Regions from separate parts of the Marinobacterium sp. MBR-111 genome, predicted to be linked through region 1. Evidence: predicted binding sites of a transcription regulator. Region 1 holds the regulator's gene; the other holds the start of a gene.
What was found. Region 1 encodes PhoB, which activates phosphate uptake and scavenging genes when phosphate is short. Its sites were predicted from a motif close to TGTCATANNNNTGTCANA; they were not measured.
Positions count from the first base shown of each region.

Region 2: phnC (phosphonate ABC transporter ATP-binding protein) is a predicted target of PhoB. The motif match lies at 3,995-4,012, and genes of this name have one in related genera.

Region 1 covers NZ_JBEPQA010000007.1:52,158-60,624, forward strand. The annotation lists gene ABIE61_RS06990 (TRAP transporter large permease) at 1-1,036, opposite strand, end outside; gene ABIE61_RS06995 (TRAP transporter small permease subunit) at 1,033-1,584, opposite strand; gene ABIE61_RS07000 (YjaG family protein) at 1,724-2,332, shown strand; gene ABIE61_RS07005 (hypothetical protein) at 2,335-2,592, shown strand; gene ABIE61_RS07010 (hypothetical protein) at 2,610-3,107, shown strand; gene ABIE61_RS07015 (NADP-dependent oxidoreductase) at 3,096-4,034, opposite strand; gene cysZ (sulfate transporter CysZ) at 4,156-4,941, shown strand; gene phoR (phosphate regulon sensor histidine kinase PhoR) at 4,895-6,193, opposite strand; gene phoB (phosphate regulon transcriptional regulator PhoB) at 6,239-6,934, opposite strand; gene ubiA (4-hydroxybenzoate octaprenyltransferase) at 7,040-7,930, opposite strand; gene ABIE61_RS07040 (chorismate--pyruvate lyase family protein) at 7,947-8,467, opposite strand, start outside.
Region 2 covers NZ_JBEPQA010000011.1:223-8,689, reverse strand. The annotation lists gene ABIE61_RS09460 (TnsB C-terminal domain-containing protein) at 1-946, shown strand, start outside; gene ABIE61_RS09455 (ATP-binding protein) at 939-2,519, shown strand; gene ABIE61_RS09450 (IS630 family transposase) at 2,630-3,658, shown strand; gene phnC (phosphonate ABC transporter ATP-binding protein) at 4,128-4,946, shown strand; gene phnD (phosphate/phosphite/phosphonate ABC transporter substrate-binding protein) at 4,943-5,806, shown strand; gene phnE (phosphonate ABC transporter, permease protein PhnE) at 5,817-6,647, shown strand; gene ABIE61_RS09430 (phosphonate dehydrogenase) at 6,657-7,667, shown strand; gene ABIE61_RS09425 (LysR family transcriptional regulator) at 7,661-8,467, shown strand, end outside.

The sequences.
Region 1 (8,467 bases):
CGCCGACAACGCCGCCGGGAAGGTCGGTCAGAAAGTCACTGACCATCTCGTCACCGCCATAGCCACGGAACACCAGCGAAAAGATTGATGCGCCAATCAGGATCATGAACACCATCGAACTGACCTGAGTGGTGGAGCGCATTACTGCATGAAGGGTCTTGAGGCTGAATGCCCGACGCATCATCGCCAACAGAATGGAACCTACAGCACCCACCGAGGCCGCCTCGGTGGGCGTCGCAAAGCCGCCCAGAATGGACCCGAGTACCAGCCCGATCAGCAGCACAGGCGGCAGCAGAGCCTTCAGCGCACGCATCCAGAGGTTGGTGATCTGGCTCAATTCTTCAGCGGGGATGGCCGGCACCGCCTTGGGGCGGGTAATCGCCACAAACACCATGTAGCCGATATAGGCAATCACCAGCAGCAGACCCGGAATCAGCGCGCCAAGGAACAGATCTCCCACGGTGACGGTATCCGGCGAGAAAATGCCCCGATCAATCTGCGACTGTTGATAGGCAGACGAGATCACATCCCCCAGCAGCACCAGTACGATCGAGGGTGGAATAATCTGGCCCAGCGTGCCTGAGGCGCAGATGGTGCCGGTGGCAACGGCCGGGTCGTAGCCCCGGCGCAGCATGGTTGGCAGCGACAGCAGCCCCATGGTCACAACCGTAGCGCCCACGATGCCGGTACTGGCGGCTAGCAGCATTCCCACCAATGTCACCGAGATGCCGAGGCCGCCGCGCATGGAGCCAAACAGCGCGGCCATGGTGTCCAGCAGCTCTTCGGCAATCTTCGATTTCTCCAGCATCACCCCCATGAATACGAACAAAGGCACAGCAATCAGGACTTCGTTGTACATCACACCGAAGATACGGTTGGGTACAGCCTGCAGGAAAACAGAGTCAAAGTGGCCAGTGAGAATGCCGACGCCGGCAAACAACAGGCCTGTGCCGGCCAGGGCGAAGGCAACGGAGTAGCCCATCAGCAGAATGAAAATGGCGCCGACAAACAGCAGTAAAGGCAAATACTCGATCACAGCGCGTGCTCCTCTTCAGCAGCGGGCAGATGGGCGTAGCCGCTGATCACCAGAAGGCTGCGCAGTAGTTCTGCCAGTCCCTGCAGGATCATCATGGCAGGCATGACGAGCAGTGCGGTTTTAAGCAGATAGCGATAGGCCAGCCCGCCTGACTCTTGCGAGGCTTCCTTGATGGACCAGGACGTGGCTACATAGTCCCAGGACATCCAGAAAATGAAAATGCACACCGGCATAAGCAAAAACAGGGTGCCGAACAGGTTTATCCAAGCCTTGCCCTTCTCGCCCAGCGGACGATAAATGATGTCCACGCGCACGTGGCCGTCGTGCTTCAGGGTGTAGGCAGCGCCTAGCAGAAACACCAGGCTGTGCATGTAAATGATGGATTCCTGCAATGCCGTATTGCCCTGATTGAACACGTAGCGCTGTACGACGACAACGAAGGTACCCAATACCATCAGCAGGGTCATCCAGGCGACCGTGCGCCCGGTCCATTCACTGAAGCAGTCCAGGCAACGTACCAGCACTGCAGCGGGATGAGATTGGCTCATTGTATTTCTCGATTCTGTGAGTGTGACAACGGTGCGAAAGTATATCAGTAAAGTCTGGTATGGCATTAATGCAGATGACTACAGCTTGAGCCGGCTGTGCCGTACAATAGGCCTCAACACATCCCAAGCGGAGACACTGATGAGCGAAATGCTGAACCTGGAGCGCGAGCTGGAGACATTTGAACCCTGGCAGTTGACCGCCTTTTCCGCGGCACTGACGGAGCGCATGTTCCCCAACTTTGCCCTCTTTGCCCGGCTGGTCAACTTTGGTGACCCGGCTCGAATGCGTCTGCTGCTGGATGGCGTCTGGGATAGCCTGGCTGGCACTGGTGCCAAGATAAACTTTGAGGTCCAGCTGGATCAGGTGGAAGCCAACATGCCGGACTTGGATGAGTACGACATGTATGGTGCACTGCCGGCGCTGGACGCAATCGTGGCACTTAATGCCACCATCAACTGCCTGCTGGAAAAAGACCGTTCAGAGGCTGCTAATGTGGGCCAACTGTCCCGCGAGAGTGTGGCGACCTTTATCGAAGTCACCGAAAGCGATGATGAATTGTCTGACGAGGATCTGGTCAGGCTAATCAATACCCATGAACTGATGCAGGCTGAAGATGGCTTTCGTGACGAAGTGATCGAACGGCTGCAGAATCAAAAACAGCCGAGTGCAGCATTTGTGCGCGAGTTGCGTGAGTTGGCGCGCAATGAAGGTGTCAGCAACATCGGCATCAGCGACGAAGACGACTGATCATGCTCAAGCTCGGTCTGTTATTGCTGGTGTTGCCGGGTATGCTGCTGATGGGTGCTTACCTTTATGACCTGTCGCTGGTCGAGGCTTGTCTCGACAGTGGCGGCTCCTGGGACTATCTCGAAGCGCGCTGTGACACCGAACGCCAGCACCCTTTTGTACCCTATATGGCGCGGCACCCACTGCTGGTTAACGGTGGCATGCTGCTTTCAGTGCTGGGACTGCTTTTGTGTATCGCAGGCCTGTACCGGCGTCGTTAATCCTCAGGAGTTTCTGCATGTGGAAAAAAATTCTGCTGATACTGGTCGTGCTGCCCCTGCTGTTCGTTCTGTTTTTGTGGCAGGTCAACCCGAGCTGGTGGCAGTCGATGAAGGCCGAGTGGCTGGCCGAATTCAATGCCGAACGTGCCGAGGCGGCTACCAACTGGCGCAATGATGGGCTGGCGTTCGGTCGATTGAATAATCAGCAAACCTGTCTGGAGCAAAGCCTGAGCAACTTTGACGGCTGCACCGGGTTTGACTGCACTGTCAACTATGGCCGCTTTCTCCGGGCCTGCCTGGAAACCGCACAGACCAGCGAGGGTTTCTGCGAAGCGGTACCGGGTTTTCGTGAAGAGCCGACCGAAGATGACAAGGCTTGGGCCAAGGATGAGTGTTGGGGCCGCAACATCCGCGGCGAAGGCTGCCGCCTGCTGATGCGTCAGCAGCAGCTGTTCTGTGGCCCGGCAGAAGATGAAACGGCGGCATCCCTGCCTAAACCCGAATCAGATGGTTAACACCAGTTTGCCGCGGACATGCCCAGTGGCGCTCAGGCGGTGTGCCTCAGCTGCCTGATCCAGCGGCAAGTTGTCGGTCAGGTTCAACATCACCTTACCGCTGGACGCCAGCATTGCCAGCTCATGTAACTGGCCGGCATCCGGTCGGGCACGAATGCCGCTCACTTTAAGCCCTTTGGCCTCACCGGCCGCGATCACCTCGGCAGCCGTGACGGAAGGCAGGGTGATCATTTTGCCATGGGGCTGCAGACAGCTCAGAGCACGGATGGCCGTTTCACCGCCAACACCATCGATAATCAGGTCAGCGTCATGAATCAGATTGTCTACCTGCTGACGCTGGTAATCGATGATGTCGTCACAGCCCAGGCTTTGCAGGAATGCCTTGTTGCCATGCGAAGCTGTGCCGATCACATAGGCGCCTTTCCACTTCGCCAGTTGTACTGCCAGATGGCCGACGCCGCCCGCAGCTGCGAGTACCAGAACCGACTGACCTCCTTTTAGCTCACCGACTTCAAACAGGGCTTGCCAGGCGGTCAGGCCCGCCAGTCCGAGTCCTGCTGCGGTTACCGAATCCAGTGCACTGGGGCGCTGACAGATCTGGTCAGCCGGGGCGATCAGATACTCGGCATAGCAGCCGGCCGGCTGCGGAAAGCGGATAAACCCCATGACTTCATCACCCTGACGCACGTTGTTGACGCCGTCACCCAGAGCTTCAACACGGCCGGCGAACTCCCAACCGGGGCAAAAGGGCAGGGCTTCAATGAAACTGCTGGCGCCACCACCGGAGCAGGTTTTCCAGTCGATCGGGTTCACTCCGGCCGCGTGGTTGCGGATCAGTACCTCACCCGGCCCCGGTTGTGGCTGTTCCAGCTCGTTGAGCTGCAGGTTTTCGGGCCCGCCAAAGACGTGGATACGGATCGCTTTCATGTGTACTCTCCCCGGATTGTTCGGCTGGTGTGAGCCGCCGTCATCAAACGTTAACTGATACCAAGAGTAAAGTGATCCTGCCATGTCGGCAAATGCTATGTGATCACCTTCAGGAGGCAAGATGAAGGGAAACCCCATACGTGGCGGCAGTTATCTGCTGCGTGGAGCGGCCATGCTGCCGCAACCGGGTATTCGGCGTTTTGTGCTGGTACCGCTGCTGATCAACCTGTTGCTGTTCATTGCCGCCATTTGGCTGCTGATTCAGCAATTCACCCACTGGGTCGAGTATGGGCTGGGATATCTGCCTGACTGGGCCGGTTTTCTCTATTGGCTTTTCTGGCCCCTGTTCGCCCTGGTGGTGATGGTGGGGGTGTATTACGGCTTTTCCATCGTGGCCAATCTGATAGCAGCGCCCTTTAACGGCTTTCTGGCCGAGAAGGTGGAGCATAGGCTGCGCGGTGCTCCGCTGGTGGATGAGGGCTGGGGCGCGGTGCTGGCGATGATTCCACGGGCGCTGCAGCGGGAGCTGCAGAAGCTGGGCTACTATCTGCCACGCTTTCTGCTGTTACTGTTGATTACGTTTATACCGGGCCTGAATCTGCTCTCGCCACTGCTTTGGTTTCTGTTCGGGGCCTGGATGATGTCGATTCAGTACTGCGATTACCCGATGGACAACAACAAGGTCAGCTTTCCACAGATGAAGCAGTTGATGAAGGCGCGTCGAGTAACGTCGATCGGGTTTGGCGGGCTGGTTCAGCTGGGTATGCTGGTGCCGGTGCTGAATTTGTTTTTGATGCCGGCAGCGGTTGTGGGCGCGACTATTTTCTGGGTGGAGGAGTATGCCGCCGAAGCCAGGGATATCAATCCCGGGGCGGCACTACCAGCTCAGCGGGGAAATGGCAGCTGAAGCAGCTGCCCCTGCCAGGCTTGCTGTCGATCTCCAGCCGGGCGCCAAGGCGCATCAATACATGCTTGACGATGGCCAGCCCAAGCCCGGTACCGCCACTGGCGGACGAGCGGCTGTCGTCCACGCGATAGAAACGCTCGGTGAGGTGAGGAATGTGGCGTGCCTCTATCCCGATACCGCTGTCGGTCACACTGAAATGGCCGCCTTTGGCATCAGCCCACCAGCGGATCAGGATATGGCCCTCATCGGGGGTATAACGCACGGCATTAAACACCAGATTGGACAGCGCACTCTGTAGCTCTGCCGGAACACCCAGCAGGTCATGTTGTGGATCTATCTGCAGCTCGAATTGATGCTGGCGCTCTCCTGAAAGGGTAACGGCATCTTCATGAATATGGCTGATCAGGCTTTGGATCAGCACTGGCTTGAGCGTGGCGGCCTGACGTGAGGTGGCCTCCAGTCGCGACAGCAGCAACAGATCCTGGACCAGGTTTTCCATTCGTCGCGCTTGCTGTTGCATTTGACTGAGCCCCCGCATCAGCGGTTTGGGCAGGTCCTGATCGAGGAAGGTTTCAAGGTAACCCCGAATGACCGTCAGTGGGGTGCGCAGTTCATGCGATGCGTTGGCCACGAAGTTCTGCCGAGTCTGCTCCAGCTGGGTCAGTCGGGTGATGTCACGGGCCACCAGCAGGCGATCATCCGCGCCAAAAAGGCTGATCTGATACTGCAGTCGGGTATCGCCGCCCAGCGGTGATGGCAGCTCCAGCGGCTCCTGATAGCGGCCCTTGCGGTAGTAATCCACAAATACGGGATCACGTACCAGATTCAGCAGCGGCTTGCCTCGGTCGGATGCATGACGCAGCCCAAGCAGCCGCTCGGCGGCCAGATTCCACCATTCCAGGTTATTGTTGCGATCGATGATGATGACTGCATCGGGCAGGGCCGCTGAAGACTGCTGAAAGCGTGAGATGACGTTGCGCAAAGAAGCTTCGCGTGCCTGAGTGCGCTTTTGCATGCGTGCCAACGCGTCCAGAATTTCGCCCCAGGCACCGGGCAGCTCGGGTGGCTCTTCAGATGTATCGCCGACCAGCCACTCACGCAGGACATTGAAGCGACGGATCTGAATCACGGCCCACACGATCATGCCAAGGGTGATGCCGGCAATCGGGAAGCCCAGCACCGCACCCAGAATCAGGCCCAGACCGGCACTGAGCAGCAGGCTCATCAGCAGCGAGTGCCGCGCTATGTGCATGAAGTCATTCCATTCCGATCCTGTGAATGTGGTGACCGAAGCCGATCAGGCCACCTGTGCCGAGAAACGATATCCGGTGCCACGTACCGTCTGTACCAGATAGTCGTGACGCTCGCCCAACGCCTTGCGCAGGCGGCGAATGTGGACATCGACGGTACGCTCTTCCACATATACATTGCCGCCCCACACCATATCCAGCAGCTGGCTGCGGGTATAGGCACGATCCGGATGTGTCATGAAAAACTGCAGCAGGCGAAATTCGGTTGGCCCAAGCTCCAGCGGTCGGCTCTCTGCAGTAACGCGATGCGAAACAGGGTCCAGAGTCAGACTGTCCACCGTGACCGGCTCTTCCACCCCCTTGGGTGTGGCGCGGCGCAGCACGGCCTTGAGTCGTGCGACCAGCTCACGTGGCGAGAACGGCTTGGTGATGTAGTCATCCACACCGGCTTCCAGCCCCTGAATCTTGTTGTCCTCATCGGCCTTTGCAGTCAGCATGATGATCGGGATGTCAGCCGTCACTTCATCCTTGCGCAGGCGGCGGGCGAACTCGATACCGCTGGTACCGGGCATCATCCAGTCCAGCAACAGCATATCGGGTTTGTTATCGACGATGCGGGCATGAGCGGACTGGGCACTGTCTGCCTCATCACATTCGTAACCTGCCATCTCCAATGCTACCGCAATCATTTCGCGGATCGGTGCTTCGTCATCAACGATCAGTACGCGTTTGGACGCAGACATGTTTCTGCCTCTTTTACAGACATTTAATCAGAGTCTGGTATTACAAGACGTTTTGGTTACACAAATATGACATTGGCAGATTTTCTTTCACTTGTCAGTGTCGGCTCAGGTGCGCAGCGCGTATTCCAGTATCAGGCCGAGCAGCACCAACAGCTCGGCATAGTGGTTGTTGAGGAAGGCGCGGAAGCAGGGCATCCGTTCGCGGGCGCGGATCAGCCAGTGCTGGTAGACAAACAGGGTGGCGGCACCGGCCAGCCCCAGCCAATACCAGAGCCCCAGTTGCTCAATCTGACCTACCCAGAGCATCACTACCAGAGTGGCCAGTTGCAGCAGGGCGATGATGAGACGGTCGTGGCGGCCAAACAGCACTGCAGTGGATTTGACGCCAATTTTCAGGTCATCGTCACGATCCACCATGGCATACTGGGTGTCATAGGCCACAGTCCAGAGCAGCTTGGCCAGGTAGAGCAGCCAAGCGGTCAGCGGCAGTGCTTCCTGAGTGGCGGTGAACGCCATTGGAATGGCCCAGCCAAAAGCCGCTCCCAGCACCAGCTGTGGCAGGTGAGTATAGCGTTTCATGAACGGGTAGATAAACGCCAATGCAAGGCCGCCGAAGGACATCAGGATGGTCATGCCGTTGGTCATCAGCACCAGCAGAAACGAGACCAGCATCAGACCGCAGAAAAGATAGATCGCTTCACGCTCACGGACTCGGCCTGATGGCAGTGGACGATTGAGGGTGCGTTTGACGTGGCCATCAATATGTCGGTCGGCAAAGTCGTTGATGACACAGCCGGCAGAGCGGGTCAGGAACACACCCAGACAGAAGATCAGCAGCAGATCCAGCGCTGGCAGGCCTTCCGATGCGATCCAGAGTGCCCACAGGGTCGGCCAGAGCAGCAGGTAGGTGCCGATCGGTCGGTCGGCACGCATCAGGTGCACATAGGCCTGCAGCTTCTGCTTTAATGGGTGCTGTGACGGGGTCGTTGCCTGCATGATCACTCCTGAGCGGTCAGAGCGGGTATTGTACGTGCTCCATGGCCGGGAGAAAAACTTCGCATACCAGCAAGGGCTTGTGGTGCAGACGGAACACGGAGCGTCGTGCCCAATAGTGCTGCCCGCCGCTGTCTTGCAGCCGGCAGGCGCGCAGCGGGGCACGTTCAAGGCTGGGGTCACGGAACAGGTAGGAACCGAGGGAGCGCGAGCCCAGTCGCAGCAGGCGTCGCTCCACCCCGGTCAGCGTGGTGGCGGGAATGACCGTTCGAGCGAACACCCAGGGTTCGGCATTACGGCCCAGCAGCTCAACCTCCCGAATCAGGGCGCGACGTCGCGCCCTGATCCCGAGTGCCCGTGCCTCGTCGGCGCTCGGATACTGCCAGCATTCGCTCAGCACGCGAACGCTGAACTCGCCCCCGGCCGCACGCTGCAGGCGCTGGCTCAGCGAGCCCGAGTCATACAGCCAGGGGCGCCAGTGTGCCGGCACCTGGAAACTGCTGCTGCCCGCAAGCAGCCAGTGCCGGTGGGGAGAATGGA
Region 2 (8,467 bases), on a different contig from region 1:
CAACACCAGAGCCTATAGAGGCGATGACAAGGGTATCTGCGAGCGGCACTTCAACACTATTCAAGCTGAGTTCAAACCCTATGTTGGCGGAGTGGTAGAGCCTGTTAATGGCAAAAAACGGACAGGGAAACGCTACGAGCTTGATGCAGAGTTGGGCCTATCTGCTTTTACGGAGATGATGATTCATCTTGTACTCCGCCATAACACCAGTCATGTCGTAAAAGACTACGATTTCGCTCCGGATATGCCGAATGATCTGGCAGCTGTTCCTATTGCGCTTTGGAACTGGGGAGTTAGCAACCGGACAGGAAAGCTGCGTACCTGTGACGAGAGGCTAGCCAGAATTAACCTGTTGCCAAACGAAACTGCAACGATTTCTGAGGTAGGTATCAAACTGCGTGGAATCAACTATACATGCCAGGAAGCGTTGAAAGCTGGATGGTTCGACCGGATCAAACAGAACCGTCCAACCAAAATTGAAGCAGCTTTTGATCCTCGAAACACCAATGAGATATTTATCAGACCAGTTGCTGGCGATGATGAGTATTGGGTCTGCGATCTTTCAGATCGTAGCCGCAGCTATCGAGGAATGACATTTGTGGAAGCGGCTCAAAAGCAATATGAGAGAAAGAGAGCACAGGCATCTGCCAAGCAGCGGGCAGACTATTCAAGTATCGACACCTTGGATGCTATCGACCATATAGTCCAACGTGAGCGAGCGAAGAAACCCTCAAAGCCATCTCTGCCAGCGAGCCGTAGGTTGATGGGCATTCGTGATAATCGGCGCGATGAGTTGGCAGCAGAACGTCAGCGTACATCATTAAGTAAGCCAGATTCTGCCAGTTCCACTGGCCATAAGGCTTTGGTTATCGATATCAAAACGCGAAGTGAACCCTGCCTGGATTATCCTGATCTGGATTCGTTCTTGGAGGATGGAGATGATTAAGCATCCCCTGGCGCATTACATCGAGGCCGAAATCCCCGACTATGCTGGGCATCCTTTGATTAATGCACTTCCGCCGATTAATTCCCCTCAGGAAACGGCTAAGAAGCTAAATCGTTATCCAACGGTTGGCGACAGTGAGAAGAAGCTGCCTGGGCACATTCGTCGCCATGCGATGATGAGGATATTGGATCAGTTCCTCTATCCGACCAAGTCGCATTTGCAACTGGAACAAATGCTCTCGAGCATGATTCGTCGGGGCTACCTGAGTCGGAACATAGCCGATGCCAGCCACCAACGTAATCTTGATACTGTTGGTTATACAGACTTCAAATCTGCCAGCCGTAATGCAGGCAATGAATCTCTGGTTAGTTCGGTGATTGGCTGCTCGGGAACAGGTAAATCGACAGCTGTAGAGGCGATTCTGAGCTGCTATCCGCAAGTGATATATCACCCTGACTATCAGCATACCCAGCTGGTTTGGCTGAAGGTTGAGTGTCCCCATGATGGTTCCGTCAGGCATCTCTGCATCAACTTTTTCAGAGCGGTTGATGATGCCCTTGGCACAGATTATCAACAGTTATTTGTAAAATCGCGCTCTTCTGCAGAGTCGATGCTAGGTGACGTAGCGAGAGTAGTTGCGCTTCATTCGGTAGGCTTGCTGGCTATCGATGAAATTCAGCACTTGGAAAAATCCAAGTCGGGAGGCTCCCAGAAAATGCTGAATTTCTTTGTCACCCTGACCAATGTGATCAAGGTGCCGGTGCTGTTTATTGGTACCCCGAAAGCACTGGATCTGTTTACACCGACCATGCGTTCAGCTCGCAGGGCTGCCCAATTTGGCAGTCTGAACTGGAACCGCTTCGAACGTTCAGACAAGCCGGAACAAGACGCGGAGTGGGAGCGTTTCATCAAAAGGCTCTGGAAGCTGCAGTGGTTTGAAGCTCCGACTCCACTCACTGAGCCGATGAAAGACTTGTTCTGGGAGTTCACCCAGGGTATCCCTCATGTAGCGGTATCGCTGTTCTATCTCTGTCAGACCCGTGCTGTCATGGCCAGACGAGAGGTGATCGATCAGCTTCTTGTAGAAAAGGTCTTCAATGAAGAGCTTTCGCTAATCCACCCTATGATTAAGGCATTGCGAAGTGGCAGAAAAGAACAAATTCTGGCCTATGCTGACTTGGACATACCAACTGATACTATTCGCGCATCTGGCATCCATGTTGCTGATCCAGAGCTTCCACATACTTCTACTGAGCCTCAACAAGCCAGCAAAGCCCAACAGTTGATCGATATGTTGATGCAAATGGGTATTGGATCGGACATAGCCCCCGTGGTGGCCGAACAAGCTATTGAAGAGAAACCGGATGAGGATCTTTTGGGTCTGGTTGCACATATTCGAGCCTTACAGGAAAAGCCTACCCCTAAGCAGGTTTCTAAGAAAGCAGTGGCCAAACCGGCCAAGCCGGTGTATCTGAAAAATGATTTGCGGCTGGTTCGACAGAGCAGTGGTACTGAGACCTATAGCAAGTTTCAGGAAATGGGCGTTGTTATCCGGCTGGACAGCTTCCTGTGATTAGATCCGACCACATGGTATCAGACTTAATATACTAATGGGTTCGAAAGTAAGCGAACATCATTTATAATGTAGGCTCCGTTCGCCAAGCTTATCGGATATTTACACACATGCGCCACGATGACGGTCGTAAACTTGATCACAAAACATTAGAAGCCATTCGCGTTCGCGCCGTTCAACGGGTCATGGATGGCGAGAGTCCAGAAGTCGTCATCAAAGCGCTGGGGATGAGCCGAGCACGAATCTATGAATGGCTGGCTGCCTACCGCGAGGGTGGCTTTGACGCGCTCAAGGCCAAGCAGATTTCCGGTCGTCCCAAGAAACTGAGCGGTGCTCAGATCCGGGAGCTGTATATCTGGATAACGACCTTTACGCCGGACCAGTTGAAGTTTGATTTTGCCCTGTGGACTCGGGGCCGAGTGCGTGAGCTCATCCGGCAAAAGTTCAACGTCCGGTTAAGCGATGTCTCGGTCGGTCGTCTGCTTCGAAACCTGGGGCTGACGCCTCAGAAACCCCTGCATCGGGCCTACCAGCAAAAGCCAGAGGCCGTGAAACAATGGAAAGAAGAGACCTACCCGGAAATTCGCAAGGAAGCAAAAAAAGTCGGCGCCACCATCTATTTCGGCGATGAAGCCAGCATTCGGTCTGATTATCACAGTGGCACCACCTGGGCACCCAGGGGTGAAACTCCGATCATCCGTAATACGGGCAGTCGCTTCAGCATCAATCTGATCTCGGCCATCTCGCCTCGCGGCGAGCTTCGCTTTAAGACCATTCAGGGCAACATGAACACCGATGCGTTTCTTGGTTTCCTCAAGGCTCTGGTGCAAGACGTTGACAAGCCGGTTTTCCTGATCCTCGATAACCACCCGGTTCATCATGCTCGTCGGGTTCGAGACTATGTTGAGAGTCTCGACGGCAAGCTCAGGTTGTTCTTCCTGCCGCCGTACTCGCCGGAGCTGAATCCTGACGAGTCTGTTTGGGGCTATATCAAATACCATCACGTCGGTAAAAAGATCATTAACAGCAAAGAACAACTTCGGAGCACTGTTTACCGGCAGCTTCGACGTTTGCAAAAATTGCCACGACTATTGAAATCGTTTTTTGGCCATCCGGATTTGGCTTATATCTCCGGGTAATGTTCGCTTACTTTATTTCGAATTAGTAAGTGCAAGGCTGTCCTTGCCCACCCTTAAGGCCACACCTTGAATTGCTGCCCGTTTCCAGATCCACCCCACCATAGTCAGCACCTGGAAGCGCGACCTATTGGAGAGCGCGTCCGACCTCCTCGAAGGCAAGAGTATAGTCGGTAAGCAATTCGATGAACTCAGCACGGACGAACTGTACCGTGAGATTCGCCGACTGACGGTGGAACGCAATTTTTGTTGCTTAAGCTCCTGGGTGGCTCGTTCCACTTTGGCTGAGCTCCATGTATTTCACAGAGCCCTTCGGAAAATCCTTGCGAACCAAAAGCACTTCATCAACCTGTCACGTCAGTGACACGACGGTGTCATCTCTCAGCTTTACCGTTCAATTGTAACTCGCAATACGGCGAGCTTATTTATTGCAAAAGGTGATCCTGTGGCGCCAACTCAATCAACCAATGTGATGCTTCGAGTCGAGAGTATGGGCGTAACCTACCCGGGAAACGTCCTCGCGCTCAAACCCACCAACGTTCACTTTCACAAGGGCGAATTCACCGTGCTACTGGGACTTTCAGGCGCGGGTAAATCCACTCTGCTTCGTTCACTGAATCACCTGGTTAAGCCCACAACCGGGAAGGTTGTGTCTGGCGAGTTTGGTGAACTGACCAACCGTAGAATCCTGCGACAGCACCGCAGCCGCACCGCCATGGTGTTCCAGCATCACCAGCTGATCGAACGATACACCGCGTTACAGAATGTGCTGACAGGCAGACTTGCGTATCACGGTACTTGGCGAAGCCTGCTTCCCCTGCCCCGGCAGGACCTGGAGTTGGCTCTGCAATGCCTCGACCGCGTAGGTCTGGCTGACAAAGCGCTTTCCCGAGTAGATCAGTTGTCCGGCGGCCAGCAGCAGCGGGTTGGAATCGCCAGAGCATTGGTGCAGCAACCATCCATGATTCTTGCCGATGAGCCCGTTGCCAGCCTGGATCCGGCCACTTCTGAAAAGGTACTCGGCCTACTGCGCGATATTTGTCAGGAAGATGGAATCACCGCGGTTATTTCCTTGCACCAATTGGAATACGCCCAGCGTTTTGCAGACCGGATCATCGGCCTTTCGAACGCTCATATCGTTTTTGACGATGCTCCTGAAAACCTGAAATCGAAACACCTGGACGAGATTTACCACCGTTCACCCAGCGTGGTAGCTGCGGAAGGCAAACCAGCCATCCATAAACCTAAGACCACCCCGATAACGACAGACGTACTGGAGATAGCACAATGAAGACAATGATTCACTCTTTGCTGGCTCTGATAATGATGCTCGGCATCCATTGGTCAGCCCATGCCGCAGATACAGACCCTGATCTTTTGAAAGTTGCCTTGCTGCCGGATGAGAACGCGTCAGAACTGATCAAGCGAAACCAACCTTTGAAGGATTACCTGGAAACCACTCTTGGTAAGGAAGTAGAACTGATTGTTACCACCGATTACTCCTCCATGATCGAAGCCATGCGTTTTGGCCGAATTGACCTGGCTTACTTTGGTCCGTTGTCCTATGTGATGGCCAAGAGTAAGAGTGACATTGAACCCTTTGCCGCCATGGTGGTAGACGGGAAGCCGACTTATCGCTCCATCATTATTGCCAATGCGGACTCTGGCGTTGGCTCCTTCGCGGATATCAAAGGCAAGAAAATGGCCTACGGTGACCGCGCATCCACTTCCAGCCACCTGATCCCCAAGACCGTACTCCTTGAGAAGGCAGAGCTCGAAGCCGGAAAGGACTATGAGGCTCATTTCGTCGGTAGCCATGACGCTGTTGCGGTTAACGTCGCCAATGGCAATGCCGACGCCGGAGGGTTGTCCGAAGTTATCTTCGAGCATGTGATGGACCTCGGTTTGATTGATCGGAGCAAGGTCAAAGTGCTGGGCTACAGCGGTGACTTTCCTCAATACCCCTGGGCCATGCGTTCGAACCTGGCCCCTGAGCTGAAGAGCAACATTCAGAAAGCCTTTCTGCAGATCGATGACCCGGAGATTCTCGACAACCTGAAGGCTGAGGGATTCGCGGCAATTACCGACGAAGATTACGATGTCATCCGCGCTATGGGTGGCCTGCTCAATCTTGATTTCGCAAAAATGTGAGGAGTGCCCCATGAACTATACAACGACGGAACCGGCGACTCTGTCGCCGGCCCCGTCGGCCTCCGTGCTGGATGAGCACGCGAAAGGCTGGCGGAAAAAACTCGGACAGTCGCTGTTAGTGCTGCTCATCATTTTTGTCGCAAGTTGGCACGTAGGGCTGCTCAATTTCAATACACTTGCCAATGGCGTGCCAGCCATAGGCACACTCATTGGCGAATCTCTTCCACCTGACTTCACCAATGTGGCCAGCTGGGTGTCGCCGTTAATCGACACGCTTGCGATGAGCATTGCCGGTACTGCCATTGCAGTAACCTTGTCTGTGCCACTGGCATTCCTGGCTGCGCGCAACACCTCTCCACATCCGGTGGTGTTCCAAGTAACTCGAACCCTTTTAAACGGTTTGCGTTCAGTCCCGGAACTGATCATGGGCATCATCTTCGTGGCTGCTGTTGGTTTTGGGGCGTTGCCTGGCGTACTGGCGCTCGGTCTTCACTCCATTGGCATGGTTGGAAAGTTTTTTGCCGAAGCGATTGAGCATGTAGATGAGGCGCCAGTGGAAGCGGCCGATGCTGCCGGCGCTACTCGCTTGCAGGTGCTCTATCACGCCGTGCTGCCACAAGTACTTCCTCAATTCGCGGACGTGTCCATTTATCGCTGGGAATACAATTTCCGTGCCTCGACCGTAATGGGCATGGTGGGTGCCGGTGGTATTGGCTTCGAATTGATGGGCTCGCTGAGAATCATGCAGTATCAGGAAGTCAGCGCCATTCTCATTGTCATCTTGTTGATGGTCACCGTCGTGGACAGTCTCAGTGGCCGCCTTCGTAAGAAATTCAAATAAGGACCATCTATGAAACCCAAGGTTGTGATAACCCATAAGATCCATGACAGTGTTCTGGATGAACTTGCCCAAGATTGCGAGCTGGTCACCAACCAATCCGGCGCCACGTTGCCCCAGGAGGAAGTGGCTGCGCGCGTTGCAGACGCTGATGCGATGATGGCGTTCATGCCAGACCGAGTTGGAGTGGAGTTCCTACAGGGGTGTCCGCGCTTGAAGGTGATTGGTGCAGCCCTGAAAGGCTATGACAACTTTGATGTGGATGCCTGCACGCGTCATGGGGTTTGGCTGACATTTGTACCGGATTTGCTAACCGTGCCTACTGCAGAGCTAACGGTCGGGCTGACGATCAGTCTCACCCGACAAGTCAAGGCGGCGGACCACTTCGTTCGATCCGGTGAATTTACTGGCTGGACACCACGCTTCTATGGGCAGGGGATCGAAGGCTCACGGATTGGTATTGTGGGTATGGGGGCCATCGGCCAAGCGGTGGCGCAGCGCCTGAACGGATGGGGAGCGGATTTAATCTATTCCCAGCCGGAACGTTTACCCGTGCAGCATGAGCAGGCACTGGGTTTGTCCCATACTCCCCTCAAGATGCTGCTGGCCCAGTCAGATATTGTGATCCTGGCACTGGCGCTCAATGAGCAAACCCTCCACACCATTAATCGCGAAACGCTAACAGGAATGAAACCGGGCGCATTCCTTATCAATCCCTGCCGTGGATCTGTGGTGGATGAGGGTAGTGTTCTGCAAGCGCTTCAATCCGGTCAGTTGGGGGGGTACGCCGCTGATGTGTTTGAGATGGAAGATTGGGCGAGAGAAGATCGTCCGAGGGAGATCGCCCAGGGGCTCAGGGCCCACCCCAACACGCTGTTTACTGCTCACATCGGATCGGCAGTCAGCCAGGTGCGTCTGGCTATCGAGCAACGCGCTGCTCGGAACATTCTGCAAGTGCTTCGGGGTGAGCGGCCGGGTGATGCGATCAATGATCCCAGTGGCCGCGAGAGCGGCCCATGCTGAATCTTGTCTGGCTGAAGAGTTTCGTGGCGGTGCTGGACCACAACGGGTTTCAGGCCGCAGCCCGCCAGTTGGACATCGCACAACCCACACTGTCCCAGCACCTTCAAAAACTCGAAAACCAACTTGGCGTTTTATTGGTCCACAGGGGGCGCTCTGGCTGTGAGCCAACCCGGGCTGCCTTAACCTTGTTGCCTTTTGCCCGAAGTCTGCTCCGGCTGGAGGAGCAGGCGAGATCTTCCATTATGGAGGCTCGACTTCGCGTTGGGGCGAGCTCCAATATTGGGATTTATATGCTCCAGCCCTACATCCGTCGTTACAAGGAGCTGGGCGTAGGGCCCGAGGTGGATGTGGTAATAGATTCCAATCCGACTATTGCACGGCATTTATCGGACGGTGAGCTGGACGTGGCGATTATGGAGTGGTGGCATGATCTACCCGGATTCCATGCTCAGGCGTGGCGTAACGAGCCCGTTGTTCTAATCGTTCCGCCTGGTCACCCGTTAGCCCGTCGAACCGATATCGACCGCGATACGCTGTCTAACATGGCTCTGATCGGCGGCGAACCCGGCACCGGCACTGGCCGGCTTTTGGCGACCTACTTCGGTGAGCATGGGCCATTTCCGACGGTATCTATGCAGCTGGGTAGCACCGAAGCCGTCAAGCAAGCGGTTAAGGTCGGACTTGGCGCATCGTTGGTGCTTGAAAGTTCTGTACGGGAGGAGGTCCAAAATGGAAGTCTGGTGGCTATTCCCGTGAGTGAGCCTGGCCTTAGCAAGGAGCTGATGGTGATTTATCCGAGC